4 regions of the Bacillus sp. DU-106 genome follow, and region 2 is predicted to be linked to each of the others. Evidence: a T-box and tRNA genes for the amino acid it is inferred to sense, from the RefSeq annotation. Region 2 holds a T-box; the other regions hold tRNA genes.
The links. The T-box of region 2 lies ahead of C3Y97_RS22520 (valine--tRNA ligase). A T-box ahead of a tRNA ligase gene usually reads a tRNA of that ligase, here a tRNA-Val.
Positions count from the first base shown of each region.

Region 1: it has a tRNA-Val gene. The T-box ahead of C3Y97_RS22520 (valine--tRNA ligase) is inferred to sense a tRNA for this amino acid. The anticodon was not compared.
Region 3: it has a tRNA-Val gene. The T-box ahead of C3Y97_RS22520 (valine--tRNA ligase) is inferred to sense a tRNA for this amino acid. The anticodon was not compared.
Region 4: it has a tRNA-Val gene. The T-box ahead of C3Y97_RS22520 (valine--tRNA ligase) is inferred to sense a tRNA for this amino acid. The anticodon was not compared.

Region 1 covers NZ_CP026607.1:732,583-735,995, forward strand. Annotated here, with positions in the region: rRNA gene C3Y97_RS03715 (23S ribosomal RNA) at 1-971, shown strand, start outside; rRNA gene rrf (5S ribosomal RNA) at 1,074-1,189, shown strand; tRNA gene C3Y97_RS03725 (tRNA-Val) at 1,195-1,270, shown strand; tRNA gene C3Y97_RS03730 (tRNA-Tyr) at 1,279-1,362, shown strand; tRNA gene C3Y97_RS03735 (tRNA-Gln) at 1,374-1,448, shown strand; tRNA gene C3Y97_RS03740 (tRNA-Lys) at 1,453-1,528, shown strand; tRNA gene C3Y97_RS03745 (tRNA-Leu) at 1,543-1,623, shown strand; tRNA gene C3Y97_RS03750 (tRNA-Gly) at 1,653-1,727, shown strand; tRNA gene C3Y97_RS03755 (tRNA-Leu) at 1,744-1,832, shown strand; tRNA gene C3Y97_RS03760 (tRNA-Arg) at 1,836-1,909, shown strand; tRNA gene C3Y97_RS03765 (tRNA-Pro) at 1,920-1,993, shown strand; tRNA gene C3Y97_RS03770 (tRNA-Ala) at 2,010-2,082, shown strand; tRNA gene C3Y97_RS03775 (tRNA-Ser) at 2,103-2,195, shown strand; tRNA gene C3Y97_RS03780 (tRNA-Ser) at 2,251-2,343, shown strand; tRNA gene C3Y97_RS03785 (tRNA-Met) at 2,364-2,440, shown strand; tRNA gene C3Y97_RS03790 (tRNA-Asp) at 2,444-2,519, shown strand; tRNA gene C3Y97_RS03795 (tRNA-Phe) at 2,528-2,603, shown strand; tRNA gene C3Y97_RS03800 (tRNA-Thr) at 2,614-2,686, shown strand; tRNA gene C3Y97_RS03805 (tRNA-Trp) at 2,693-2,763, shown strand; tRNA gene C3Y97_RS03810 (tRNA-Ile) at 2,774-2,850, shown strand; tRNA gene C3Y97_RS03815 (tRNA-Asn) at 2,859-2,933, shown strand; tRNA gene C3Y97_RS03820 (tRNA-Glu) at 2,935-3,006, shown strand; gene C3Y97_RS03825 (CBS domain-containing protein) at 3,135-3,413, shown strand, end outside.
Region 2 covers NZ_CP026607.1:4,426,784-4,430,196, forward strand. Annotated here, with positions in the region: gene C3Y97_RS22520 (valine--tRNA ligase) at 1-1,862, opposite strand, end outside; T-box leader at 1,900-2,131, opposite strand; gene ysxE (spore coat protein YsxE) at 2,382-3,407, opposite strand.
Region 3 covers NZ_CP026607.1:154,201-157,613, forward strand. Annotated here, with positions in the region: rRNA gene C3Y97_RS00895 (23S ribosomal RNA) at 1-1,375, shown strand, start outside; rRNA gene rrf (5S ribosomal RNA) at 1,467-1,582, shown strand; tRNA gene C3Y97_RS00905 (tRNA-Asn) at 1,592-1,666, shown strand; tRNA gene C3Y97_RS00910 (tRNA-Thr) at 1,671-1,743, shown strand; tRNA gene C3Y97_RS00915 (tRNA-Glu) at 1,768-1,842, shown strand; tRNA gene C3Y97_RS00920 (tRNA-Val) at 1,848-1,923, shown strand; tRNA gene C3Y97_RS00925 (tRNA-Tyr) at 1,941-2,024, shown strand; tRNA gene C3Y97_RS00930 (tRNA-Gln) at 2,090-2,164, shown strand; tRNA gene C3Y97_RS00935 (tRNA-Lys) at 2,170-2,242, shown strand; tRNA gene C3Y97_RS00940 (tRNA-Gly) at 2,251-2,322, shown strand; tRNA gene C3Y97_RS00945 (tRNA-Ala) at 2,333-2,405, shown strand; gene C3Y97_RS00950 (glycerate kinase) at 2,523-3,413, shown strand, end outside.
Region 4 covers NZ_CP026607.1:241,581-244,993, forward strand. Annotated here, with positions in the region: gene C3Y97_RS01380 (Tex family protein) at 1-1,237, shown strand, start outside; gene cmpA (cortex morphogenetic protein CmpA) at 1,295-1,411, opposite strand; gene C3Y97_RS01390 (SprT family protein) at 1,607-2,065, shown strand; tRNA gene C3Y97_RS01395 (tRNA-Asn) at 2,179-2,253, shown strand; tRNA gene C3Y97_RS01400 (tRNA-Ser) at 2,257-2,347, shown strand; tRNA gene C3Y97_RS01405 (tRNA-Glu) at 2,356-2,430, shown strand; tRNA gene C3Y97_RS01410 (tRNA-Val) at 2,435-2,510, shown strand; tRNA gene C3Y97_RS01415 (tRNA-Met) at 2,536-2,612, shown strand; tRNA gene C3Y97_RS01420 (tRNA-Asp) at 2,616-2,691, shown strand; tRNA gene C3Y97_RS01425 (tRNA-Gln) at 2,779-2,853, shown strand; tRNA gene C3Y97_RS01430 (tRNA-Lys) at 2,859-2,931, shown strand; tRNA gene C3Y97_RS01435 (tRNA-Leu) at 2,948-3,030, shown strand; tRNA gene C3Y97_RS01440 (tRNA-Arg) at 3,126-3,202, shown strand; tRNA gene C3Y97_RS01445 (tRNA-Pro) at 3,207-3,283, shown strand; tRNA gene C3Y97_RS01450 (tRNA-Gly) at 3,285-3,355, shown strand.

The DNA.
Region 1 (3,413 bases), 1.7 Mb from region 2:
GGTAGCGAAATTCCTTGTCGGGTAAGTTCCGACCCGCACGAAAGGTGTAACGATTTGGGCACTGTCTCAACCAGAGACTCGGTGAAATTATAGTACCTGTGAAGATGCAGGTTACCCGCGACAGGACGGAAAGACCCCGTGGAGCTTTACTGTAGCCTGATATTGAATTTTGGTACAGTTTGTACAGGATAGGCGGGAGCCATTGAAACCGGAGCGCTAGCTTCGGTGGAGGCGCTGGTGGGATACCGCCCTGACTGTATTGAAATTCTAACCTACGGGTCTTATCGACCCGGGAGACAGTGTCAGGTGGGCAGTTTGACTGGGGCGGTCGCCTCCTAAAGTGTAACGGAGGCGCCCAAAGGTTCCCTCAGAATGGTTGGAAATCATTCGTAGAGTGCAAAGGCATAAGGGAGCTTGACTGCGAGACCTACAAGTCGAGCAGGGACGAAAGTCGGGCTTAGTGATCCGGTGGTTCCGCATGGAAGGGCCATCGCTCAACGGATAAAAGCTACCCCGGGGATAACAGGCTTATCTCCCCCAAGAGTCCACATCGACGGGGAGGTTTGGCACCTCGATGTCGGCTCATCGCATCCTGGGGCTGTAGTCGGTCCCAAGGGTTGGGCTGTTCGCCCATTAAAGCGGTACGCGAGCTGGGTTCAGAACGTCGTGAGACAGTTCGGTCCCTATCCGTCGTGGGCGTAGGAAATTTGAGAGGAGCTGTCCTTAGTACGAGAGGACCGGGATGGACGCACCGCTGGTGTACCAGTTGTTCTGCCAAGGGCATAGCTGGGTAGCTATGTGCGGAAGGGATAAGTGCTGAAAGCATCTAAGCATGAAGCCCCCCTCAAGATGAGATTTCCCATAGCGTAAGCTAGTAAGATCCCTGAAAGATGATCAGGTTGATAGGTTCGAGGTGGAAGCATGGTGACATGTGGAGCTGACGAATACTAATAGATCGAGGACTTAACCATATAATATGTAGCAAATGTTATCTAGTTTTGAAAGAATATAAAAAACTTGTTGACTTTCGAGGTCAAATGAGTTAAAATGATTCTTGTCTTAAATGAATACAGTCTGGTAATGATGGCAGAGAGGTCACACCCGTTCCCATACCGAACACGGAAGTTAAGCTCTCTAGCGCCGATGGTAGTTGGGACCTTGTCCCTGTGAGAGTAGGACGTTGCCAGGCAAAATGGAGGATTAGCTCAGCTGGGAGAGCACCTGCCTTACAAGCAGGGGGTCGGCGGTTCGATCCCGTCATCCTCCACCATATATGTCGGAGGGGTAGCGAAGTGGCTAAACGCGGCGGACTGTAAATCCGCTCCTTCGGGTTCGGCAGTTCGAATCTGCCCCCCTCCACCATTCTTAATTAATGGGCTATAGCCAAGCGGTAAGGCAACGGACTTTGACTCCGTCATGCGCTGGTTCGAATCCAGCTAGCCCAGCCATTAAGAGCCATTAGCTCAGTTGGTAGAGCATCTGACTTTTAATCAGAGGGTCGAAGGTTCGAGTCCTTCATGGCTCACCATTTTAATGAAATATGCGGGTGTGGCGGAATTGGCAGACGCACTAGACTTAGGATCTAGCGCCTTTGGCGTGGGGGTTCGACTCCCTTCACCCGCACTTTTAATAAAATAACTCATACATGTCTTGCGGAAGTAGTTCAGTGGTAGAATACAACCTTGCCAAGGTTGGGGTCGCGGGTTCGAATCCCGTCTTCCGCTCCAATTTTCAATATGACATGCCGGGGTGGCGGAACAGGCAGACGCACAGGACTTAAAATCCTGCGGTGGGTGACCACCGTGCGGGTTCGACCCCCGCCCTCGGCACCATATGCGCCCGTAGCTCAATTGGATAGAGCGTTTGACTACGGATCAAGAGGTTAGGGGTTCGACTCCTCTCGGGCGCGCTTTTATTAACGGGAAGTGGCTCAGCTTGGTAGAGCACCTGGTTTGGGACCAGGGGGTCGCAGGTTCAAATCCTGTCTTCCCGATATTCCCAAAAAACATGGGGCCTTAGCTCAGCTGGGAGAGCGCCTGCCTTGCACGCAGGAGGTCAGCGGTTCGATCCCGCTAGGCTCCACTTTATTTAATATATGTCTCGGAGGTATACCCAAGTTCGGCTGAAGGGATCGGTCTTGAAAACCGACAGGCGGTGAGAATCGCGCGGGGGTTCGAATCCCTCTACCTCCTCCATTTTTTCTTTAATGGCTTAGACATATAATAATAAAATATTTATTTTTTCCTTCATGGAGGTATACCCAAGTTCGGCTGAAGGGATCGGTCTTGAAAACCGACAGGCGGCGAGAGTCGCGCGGGGGTTCGAATCCCTCTACCTCCTCCATTTTTAAAACTTTATATTGTCGCGGGGTGGAGCAGCACGGTAGCTCGTCGGGCTCATAACCCGAAGGTCGCAGGTTCAAATCCTGTCCCCGCAACCAAATGGTCCCGTGGTGTAGTGGTTAACATGCCTGCCTGTCACGCAGGAGATCGCCGGTTCGACCCCGGTCGGGACCGCCATTTATGTTGGCTCGGTAGCTCAGTCGGTAGAGCAGAGGACTGAAAATCCTCGTGTCGGCGGTTCGATTCCGTCCCGAGCCACCATTTTTTTTATGCCGGCTTAGCTCAATTGGTAGAGCAACTGACTTGTAATCAGTAGGTTGGGGGTTCAAGTCCTCTAGCCGGCATCATTTAGGGGCATAGTTTAAAGGTAGAACTGAGGTCTCCAAAACCTCCAGTGTGGGTTCGATTCCTACTGCCCCTGTAAAGTATATGGGCCTATAGCTCAGCTGGTTAGAGCGCACGCCTGATAAGCGTGAGGTCGATGGTTCGAGTCCATTTAGGCCCACCATATATTATTCCGCAGTAGCTCAGTGGTAGAGCTATCGGCTGTTAACCGATCGGTCGTAGGTTCGAGTCCTACCTGCGGAGCCATGGCCCGTTGGTCAAGTGGTTAAGACACCGCCCTTTCACGGCGGTAACACGGGTTCGAATCCCGTACGGGTCATACCAAAAAGAGTCAGCATTATGCTGGCTCTTTTTTATTTTGTTAATCCTTTTTATTACGTTACTTTCCAGAAATAAATAAAGGAATTTTGGAAAAGCTATGGTATGTATAAAAAGGAGGAAATCATAATGACACGAGTGAGAGACTTAATGAGTACCCATATTGTACATTGTACACCGCTAGACAATGTATATGAGGCAGCTGTAAAAATGAAGGAAGAATCGATTGGATTAATTCCTGTTGTTGAAAATGAGCAAGTTGTTGGGCTTGTTACTGATCGTGATTTAGTCGTTCGAGGGATTGCTGAAAAACATCCTGGATCTAATAAGATTACAAATGTAATGACAACAAATATTATCTCAGTTTCTCCAAATGATTCTATTGAAAAAGCTACAGAGCTAATGGCA
Region 2 (3,413 bases):
TCGATTGTTTCGTTTAAGCGAGTTAAGATCCACTTATCCGCAACTGATTTTTCGCCAGTTAAATCGATTTCTTCATACTTCATATCATCCATGTTCATTAATACGAAACGTGATGCGTTCCAAATTTTATTAATGAAGTTCCAAGTAGATTCTACTTTTTCCATGCTGAAACGTAAATCTTGACCTGGTGCACTTCCTGTTGATAAGAAGAAACGCATCGCATCTGCACCGTACTTCTCGATAACATCCATTGGATCAATACCGTTACCAAGAGATTTACTCATTTTACGACCTTGCTCGTCACGAACTAAACCGTGAATTAATACATCTTTAAATGGACGCTCGCCTGTAAACTCTAAACCTTGGAAAATCATACGAGATACCCAGAAGAAGATAATATCATAACCCGTTACTAGTGCATCTGTTGAATAGTAACGTTTGAAGTCTGCTGAATCTTCATTTGGCCAACCAAGTGTGGAGAATGGCCATAATGCTGAACTGAACCATGTATCAAGTACATCGTTATCTTGATTCCAGTTTTCAATATCTGCTGGTGCTTCTGTACCTACGTATACTTCACCAGTTTCTTTATGGTACCAAGCTGGAATACGGTGTCCCCACCATAATTGACGAGAAATACACCAGTCATGAATATTTTCCATCCAACGTAAATATGTGTTTTCAAAACGCTCTGGTACGAACGTTACTTTTTCTTCTTCTTTTTGTTGAAGCGCTACTGCTTTTTCAGCAAGTGGAGCCATTTTTACGAACCACTGTGTTGATAAATAAGGCTCAACAACCGCACCGCTACGCTCACTATGACCTACTGAATGCATATGTGGCTCGATTTCTACTAATACGCCAGCTTCTTGTAAGTCTTTTACTAATTCTTTACGGCATTCGAAACGATCCATACCGTTATACTTACCAGCTTTTTCGTTCATCGATCCATCTTCGTTCATTACTAAGATGCGTGGTAAGTCATGACGGTTACCTACTTCAAAGTCATTCGGGTCATGAGCTGGTGTAATTTTTACAACGCCCGTGCCGAAATCTTTTTCTACGTACTCATCAGCAATAATCGGAATCTCACGGCCTACGATTGGAAGTGTAACTGTTTTTCCGATTAAATGTTTGTAACGATCGTCTTCTGGATGAACTGCTACTGCTGTATCACCAAGCATCGTTTCTGGACGAGTAGTAGCAAGACGAATGTGACCAGAACCATCTGTTAACGGATAGTTCATATGGTAGAATGCACCTTGAACTTCTTTATGAATTACTTCAATATCAGAAAGAGCTGTACGTGTTGCTGGATCCCAGTTGATGATATATTCACCACGGTAAATTAAGCCTTTTTCGTATAATTGAACGAATACTTTATTAACCGCATCTGATAAACCTTTGTCTAATGTGAAGCGTTCACGAGAATAGTCTAGTCCTAAACCAACTTTCCCCCATTGTTGACGAATGTGAGAAGCGTACTCTTCTTTCCACTCCCAAGCTTTTTCAAGGAATTTTTCACGGCCAAGATCGTAACGTGAAATACCTTCTTCACGAAGTTTTCCTTCTACTTTCGCTTGTGTTGCGATACCAGCATGGTCCATTCCTGGAAGCCATAGTACATCGTATCCTTGCATACGCTTCGTACGAGTTAAAATATCTTGAAGAGTTGTATCCCAAGCATGACCTAAGTGTAACTTACCAGTTACGTTCGGAGGTGGAATTACAATTGTATACGGTTGTTTCTTCTCGTCTCCTGTTGCTTCAAAATATTTGCCTTCAAGCCACCATTGATAAAGGCCTTCTTCAACGGACATATGATCATATTTAGTTGGTAAATTCTTTTCCGTGTTTGACATTATTTTCCCTCCTTAAAATAAAAAATGTCCCTCATCCAAAAAGGACGAGGAACATCGCGGTACCACCTTTATTTACAAACAAATTCATAATTTGCTTATACTCTTAATTTGATAACGGACAAATCCGTCTTTTCCTAATAAGAACTATTCCGTTCAGAAAAGATGCTCCAGGGCTACCTTCTAACATAACTATCTAGAGAATCTCCCAGCTAATGATTCTCCTCTCTGAAGACGTTTCATGTTATACTCTTCCCCTTCAAGGCATTTATATGATTGTTAATTATTATATACAATAGTGTAAAAAACGAAACCTTATTCGTCAAGATAAATTTAAAACTACAGCTTTTGGTGCCAAAAAGAAGATAAGTAGAATCCTCTACTTATCTTCTTTACCCCGCTATTTGTGGGCAGTAAGACCTCCACCTCAAAACTCAGCTGAAGCAAAGAAGTTAGATGGGAGCCCTGGTGCCCGTAAACGCCCAATTAGTGAAGGCTAATCATCAGCGGGGAATGTTTACTTTATCCGTTCCCTTGCTGGGCAGCTTGTAATTGTGACAGGAAATATTCTATATTGCTAACGAGCCAATGCGATTGTTGCAAACTCTTTACTCCGCGCAGTTCATTTTCCTCGTTACGATTATCTCTTCTTTTCTTATAAGACTGGATTTGCCGAATAAATTGCGATGGATACGTCATATACGCAAACATAAGTAGTTGCTCTTCTTTCGTAAAAGGGAAATTTTTTTGATACATTTGAAACCATTCAAACCGATCACTTCTTGCGATTGGATATGTGTTTAAAGACCGTGAATAAAAACCTACTATATCTTGCACAGGCGTTGCAAACTTCGATTTTTCTAAACTAATAAAATAGCCATTCCGTTCATAGTCAAATAAAAAATGATTCAGTGACACATTACCATGCACAAAAGTAATACGCGTTTTCTCCTTTTCTTTCATCGCATCGTTCCACTCATTTAATTGCTTCGTTGCAAATTCACGCGCTCTCATTACATGATGATAGTACGTACAATATTGCAATTCAAACGGGGACATATACCATTTTGATTCAGATTCTACGAGAAACTCTTCTAACATCTCACCATCATTTTCCCAACGATCGGATATACTTGTATAATGTTTTTCTAAATCTTCTTCCGTATACGTTTCTTCCTTCACAGTTTTTTGATGCAACGTTCCAAGTGTCTGAAACATTTTATGGTATTGATCATTGTCCTCACCGTTTCCTTCTGCACGTTCTAACCAAGGCATTAAATAATAATTATACGTCCCGTCACTTAAAATATAACTTCCATCCGTCGCATGATATATAGGTACATAATTTGAAAAACCTTTCTCCTTCAAATATTGAATATGATGCAGAAAGTTATTCCGCTCTAACTTTCTGCCTTCTATTTTCTTGAGTGCATATGGACCTTGATTCGTATAAATTTTCATTACATTTCCGTGCTCTTCCATATGCTGCGTATCCAATCTATATTGCCTCACGATAGGTTCATAGTGATTTCGCAACTCAATATCCATACGAAT
Region 3 (3,413 bases), 1.1 Mb from region 2:
CCGCTTATCGTGAAGGCTGAGCTGTGATGGGGAAGTTCCTTATGGAGCGAAGTCTTTGATTCCCCGCTGCCAAGAAAAGCTTCTAGCGAGATAAAAGGTGCCTGTACCGCAAACCGACACAGGTAGGCGAGGAGAGAATCCTAAGGTGTGCGAGAGAACTCTGGTTAAGGAACTCGGCAAAATGACCCCGTAACTTCGGGAGAAGGGGTGCTTTCTTAACGGAAAGCCGCAGTGAATAGGCCCAAGCGACTGTTTAGCAAAAACACAGCTCTCTGCGAAGCCGTAAGGCGAAGTATAGGGGGTGACACCTGCCCGGTGCTGGAAGGTTAAGGAGAGGGGTTAGCGTAAGCGAAGCTCTGAACTGAAGCCCCAGTAAACGGCGGCCGTAACTATAACGGTCCTAAGGTAGCGAAATTCCTTGTCGGGTAAGTTCCGACCCGCACGAAAGGTGTAACGATTTGGGCACTGTCTCAACCAGAGACTCGGTGAAATTATAGTACCTGTGAAGATGCAGGTTACCCGCGACAGGACGGAAAGACCCCGTGGAGCTTTACTGTAGCCTGATATTGAATTTTGGTACAGTTTGTACAGGATAGGCGGGAGCCATTGAAACCGGAGCGCTAGCTTCGGTGGAGGCGCTGGTGGGATACCGCCCTGACTGTATTGAAATTCTAACCTACGGGTCTTATCGACCCGGGAGACAGTGTCAGGTGGGCAGTTTGACTGGGGCGGTCGCCTCCTAAAGTGTAACGGAGGCGCCCAAAGGTTCCCTCAGAATGGTTGGAAATCATTCGTAGAGTGCAAAGGCATAAGGGAGCTTGACTGCGAGACCTACAAGTCGAGCAGGGACGAAAGTCGGGCTTAGTGATCCGGTGGTTCCGCATGGAAGGGCCATCGCTCAACGGATAAAAGCTACCCCGGGGATAACAGGCTTATCTCCCCCAAGAGTCCACATCGACGGGGAGGTTTGGCACCTCGATGTCGGCTCATCGCATCCTGGGGCTGTAGTCGGTCCCAAGGGTTGGGCTGTTCGCCCATTAAAGCGGTACGCGAGCTGGGTTCAGAACGTCGTGAGACAGTTCGGTCCCTATCCGTCGTGGGCGTAGGAAATTTGAGAGGAGCTGTCCTTAGTACGAGAGGACCGGGATGGACGCACCGCTGGTGTACCAGTTGTTCTGCCAAGGGCATAGCTGGGTAGCTATGTGCGGAAGGGATAAGTGCTGAAAGCATCTAAGCATGAAGCCCCCCTCAAGATGAGATTTCCCATAGCGTAAGCTAGTAAGATCCCTGAAAGATGATCAGGTTGATAGGTTCGAGGTGGAAGCATGGTGACATGTGGAGCTGACGAATACTAATAGATCGAGGACTTAACCATATAATATGTAGCAAATGTTATCTAGTTTTGAAGGAATATATATTAAAATTTCTTCTTGACATTTCGAAAGAAATGTTTATAATGATAAAAGTCTGGTAATGATGGCAGAGAGGTCACACCCGTTCCCATACCGAACACGGAAGTTAAGCTCTCTAGCGCCGATGGTAGTTGGGACCTTGTCCCTGTGAGAGTAGGACGTTGCCAGGCTAATATTATTCCGCAGTAGCTCAGTGGTAGAGCTATCGGCTGTTAACCGATCGGTCGTAGGTTCGAGTCCTACCTGCGGAGCCATTATGCTTCCATAGCTCAGCTGGTAGAGCACTTCCATGGTAAGGAAGAGGTCACCGGTTCAAGCCCGGTTGGAAGCTTGGGAATAGGTTTAAAACTTTTTTGGCCCGTTGGTCAAGTGGTTAAGACACCGCCCTTTCACGGCGGTAACACGGGTTCGAATCCCGTACGGGTCACCACTTTTGGAGGATTAGCTCAGCTGGGAGAGCACCTGCCTTACAAGCAGGGGGTCGGCGGTTCGATCCCGTCATCCTCCACCATATATATTTAAAATGTCGGAGGGGTAGCGAAGTGGCTAAACGCGGCGGACTGTAAATCCGCTCCTTCGGGTTCGGCAGTTCGAATCTGCCCCCCTCCACCATTTTCTTTAAAATAACCTGAGAGGGTTTATTTTTTTGAAAAGATAACCATACTAGTAAATATTAATGGGCTATAGCCAAGCGGTAAGGCAACGGACTTTGACTCCGTCATGCGCTGGTTCGAATCCAGCTAGCCCAGCCATTTACGAGCCATTAGCTCAGTTGGTAGAGCATCTGACTTTTAATCAGAGGGTCGAAGGTTCGAGTCCTTCATGGCTCATCATTTTTGCGGAAGTAGTTCAGTGGTAGAATACAACCTTGCCAAGGTTGGGGTCGCGGGTTCGAATCCCGTCTTCCGCTTAATTAATAAGGGGCCTTAGCTCAGCTGGGAGAGCGCCTGCCTTGCACGCAGGAGGTCAGCGGTTCGATCCCGCTAGGCTCCATCTAAATAAAAAAGCTTACATCATACGATGTAAGCTTTTTTTGTGTTTAAAAAGACAACTTTTATACTTGTCGTTTAAAATGAAGAAAACGTAAAAATAAGGGATGGGGAGATAATTGTGAAAGTTATTATTGCATCTGATTCATATAAAGAAAGCCTAAAAGCTATAGAAGTATGTGGAGCTATTGAAAGAGGTTTTAGAGCAATTTTTCCTAATGCAGAGTATGTGAAAATACCAATTGGAGATGGAGGAGAAGGGACGGTTGAATCACTTGTTGATGCTACAGGGGGGAGAATTATATCAATTAGTGTGACAGGACCGCTTAGAGAAGGTATACAAGCTTTTTATGGCATTTCTAAAGATAAAAAGACAGCGTTTATTGAAATGGCAGCAGCATCAGGATTACAGCACGTTCCAGTTGAAAAGCGCAACCCACTTATTACAACGACAAAAGGAACAGGAGAACTTATATTACATGCGCTAGATCAAGGAGTGGAGTACATAATTTTAGGACTTGGAGGAAGTGCTACAAATGATGGCGGGGCAGGTATGTTAGCGGCTTTAGGAGTAAGGTTTATAAATGGTAAGGGTGAAGTAATAGATCCATCTGGAGGCACATTACACTCGATTGTTACTATTGATTTTTCACGAATGGACCCACGCTTAAAGGGGGTAAAGATAGAAGCGGCATGTGATGTGGATAATCCATTAGTCGGAATGCAGGGAGCATCTTTCGTATTTGGGAGACAAAAGGGTGCAAATATAGAGATGATGAAAGAGCTAGATGAGAATTTACAACATTATGCGAATATGCTTAAACGATATGTATCTTTTGATGTATCTGAAATACCTGGTGCAGGGGCAGCGGGAGGAATGGGAGCGGCTGTTATTTCAGTGTTAAAGGGAGACTTGCGTAGGGGCATTGAAATTGTATTAGATTATACAAATTTCGATAAACATATAGAAGATGCACATCTTATTATAACTGGTGAAGGTAGAATAGATAAA
Region 4 (3,413 bases), 1.2 Mb from region 2:
TAACTTATTATTACAACCTCCGATGAAAGGGAAAGTCGTGCTAGCGGTAGATCCGGCATATAGAACTGGTTGTAAATTGTCTGTAGTAGATGATACGGGGAAAGTACTACATATCGATGTTATTTATCCGCATCCACCTGTTCGTAAATATGAGGATGCAAAAACGAAAGTTCTTTCTATTATAGATAAATATCAAGTTGAAATGATTGCAATTGGTAATGGGACAGCATCTAGAGAAACAGAAGAGTTTATAGTAGATGTATTACAAAGTGTGAACCGAGATGTCTTTTATATTATTGTAAATGAAGCGGGTGCTAGTGTATATTCAGCTTCTGATTTAGCCCGTGAGGAATTCCCAAATTTACAAGTTGAAGAGAGAAGTGCCGTTTCTATTGGGAGACGTCTGCAAGATCCACTTGCTGAACTTGTGAAAATTGATCCTAAATCAGTTGGGGTTGGACAATACCAACATGATGTATCTCAAAAGAGACTGAATGAGTCATTAACATTTGTAGTAGAAACAGCTGTTAACCAAGTTGGGGTTAATGTAAATACGGCTTCGGTTGCATTGTTACAATATGTTTCAGGTTTATCGAAAACTGTTGCGAAAAATATTGTAGCAAAGAGAGAAGAAGATGGGAAATTCACGAAGCGCACGGAATTAAAGAAAATCCCACGTTTAGGTGCAAAGACTTATGAACAATGTATAGGTTTCTTGCGTATACTAGAAGGAGCAAATCCATTAGATCGAACAGGTATTCATCCAGAGCAATATAAAAATGTTGAATTGTTATTGAAGAGTCTAGGGTTATCGATAGATGACGTAGGACAACCGCAATTACAAAAGAGATTGGAAGAAGTAGAGATTTCTAAGTTATCTCAAGAAACAGGAGTTGGGGAGCCGACGTTAGTTGATATTATAGATGCGCTTATTAGTCCTGAACGAGATATGAGGGATGAGTTGCCTAAACCACTTTTGAAAAAAGGGATTTTGAAATTAGAAGATTTAAAACGTGGTATGGAACTAGAAGGAACAGTTCGTAACGTTGTTGATTTTGGTGCTTTTGTTGATGTTGGTGTAAAGCAAGATGGTTTAGTACATATTTCTAAACTTAGCAAACAGTTTGTAAAGCATCCGTTAGATGTTGTATCAGTAGGGCAAATTGTAAAAGTATGGGTAGATGATATTGATACAAAAAAAGGACGCGTTGCACTATCTATGTTGCCGATTGAATAGTAAGAGAAGAGAGCAGATGAAACTGCTCTTTTTTTATGAAATAAAAAGTGTAATGGATTATGAGCTTTGATGTATTTTGCTATAATAAAACCAGCATTCATTTAATAACTTAATTTGATACCGGTTTTTTTCAAAATATGCACGTTGCATTTGTTTTTTTAGCCACGTAGGCATAGGAATCCCTCCTTGTTTAATCCTGCTCTCAAAAATCTAAAATGCTATTGATGAGAGGTTGGTGAGTGGATTTCTATTCATGTTTTATTTTTAGAAACCACGCTTCTTACATGAGGATGGGTATATGTACTATTTAATATATGTATAAGAAGGGAGAAAAGTGTAAAAATATTTTTTTGTTTAGGAGGAATGAGAGTGGATGAGCAAGAAATTCAGCGACTAGTGGAAGAAGTGTCACTACAATACTTTGAGATGCCGTTCTTACATAAAGCGGTGTTTAATAATAGATTACGTACAACTGGTGGGCGTTATTTATTGAAGAGTCATAATATCGAACTGAATTATCGATATTACGAATTGTATGGTGAAGAAGAGTTAGTCGGGATTATTAAACATGAGCTTTGTCATTATCACTTACATATTGCAGGAAGAGGGTATAAGCACAGGGACAGGGATTTTCGTGAGTTGTTAAAGAAAGTTGATGCACCACGTTTTTGTAAACGAATGATTAATGAAGAGAAGGAAAAAAAGATTTATAAGTATGAATGTATGGAGTGTTCACTTCAATATGTAAGAAGGCGTCAAATAAATATAAAAAGATATGTCTGTGGAAAGTGTAAAGGGAAACTCAAACCGATATCGAAAACATCTTGACAGTAAAAACGCAATCCAGTATATTATAAACATGTCACGTTTGAACAAGATGTTGTTAAAAACTTCTTGACTTACAGAGAGAATTTTTATAAGATACAAATTGTCTTCATTATTCCGCAGTAGCTCAGTGGTAGAGCTATCGGCTGTTAACCGATCGGTCGTAGGTTCGAGTCCTACCTGCGGAGCCATACAGAGAAGTACCCAAGTGGCTCAAGGGGCTCCCCTGCTAAGGGAGTAGATCGCTAACGCGGTGCGAGGGTTCGAATCCCTTCTTCTCTGCCATACATATTGGCCCGTTGGTCAAGTGGTTAAGACACCGCCCTTTCACGGCGGTAACACGGGTTCGAATCCCGTACGGGTCACCACTTCGGAGGATTAGCTCAGCTGGGAGAGCACCTGCCTTACAAGCAGGGGGTCGGCGGTTCGATCCCGTCATCCTCCACCATATAATTTTATATGAATAGTATTGTCGCGGGGTGGAGCAGCACGGTAGCTCGTCGGGCTCATAACCCGAAGGTCGCAGGTTCAAATCCTGTCCCCGCAACCAAATGGTCCCGTGGTGTAGTGGTTAACATGCCTGCCTGTCACGCAGGAGATCGCCGGTTCGACCCCGGTCGGGACCGCCATTTTAACTTCTGCTATATAGCAGTTGTTTTTTATTAGACATTATGTTACAATAACATTTGTCTTTGAAAATAAGATAATTATTTCGATGGGCTATAGCCAAGCGGTAAGGCAACGGACTTTGACTCCGTCATGCGCTGGTTCGAATCCAGCTAGCCCAGCCATTTACGAGCCATTAGCTCAGTTGGTAGAGCATCTGACTTTTAATCAGAGGGTCGAAGGTTCGAGTCCTTCATGGCTCACTTTTGTTTTTTCCGCGCGGTCGTGGCGGAACGGCAGACGCGCTAGGTTGAGGGCCTAGTGGGGGGAACCCCGTGGAGGTTCAAGTCCTCTCGGCCGCATCAAAAAAATCTTAAAAAGTGCTTGCATTTGAAAATGTAGTATGATAAGATAATTGAGTCGCCAAATTACAACGACGAAAAAACATCATGAATAAGCGCCCGTAGCTCAATTGGATAGAGCGTTTGACTACGGATCAAGAGGTTAGGGGTTCGACTCCTCTCGGGCGCGCCAATTACGGGAAGTGGCTCAGCTTGGTAGAGCACCTGGTTTGGGACCAGGGGGTCGCAGGTTCAAATCCTGTCTTCCCGACCACGCGGGTGTAGTTTAGTGGTAAAACAAGAGCCTTCCAAGCTCTGGTCGAGAGTTCGATTCTCTTCACCCGCTTTTAGTTCTTTGAAAACTGAACGAAACAAACAACGTGAAACGTCAATTTTTATTTTAG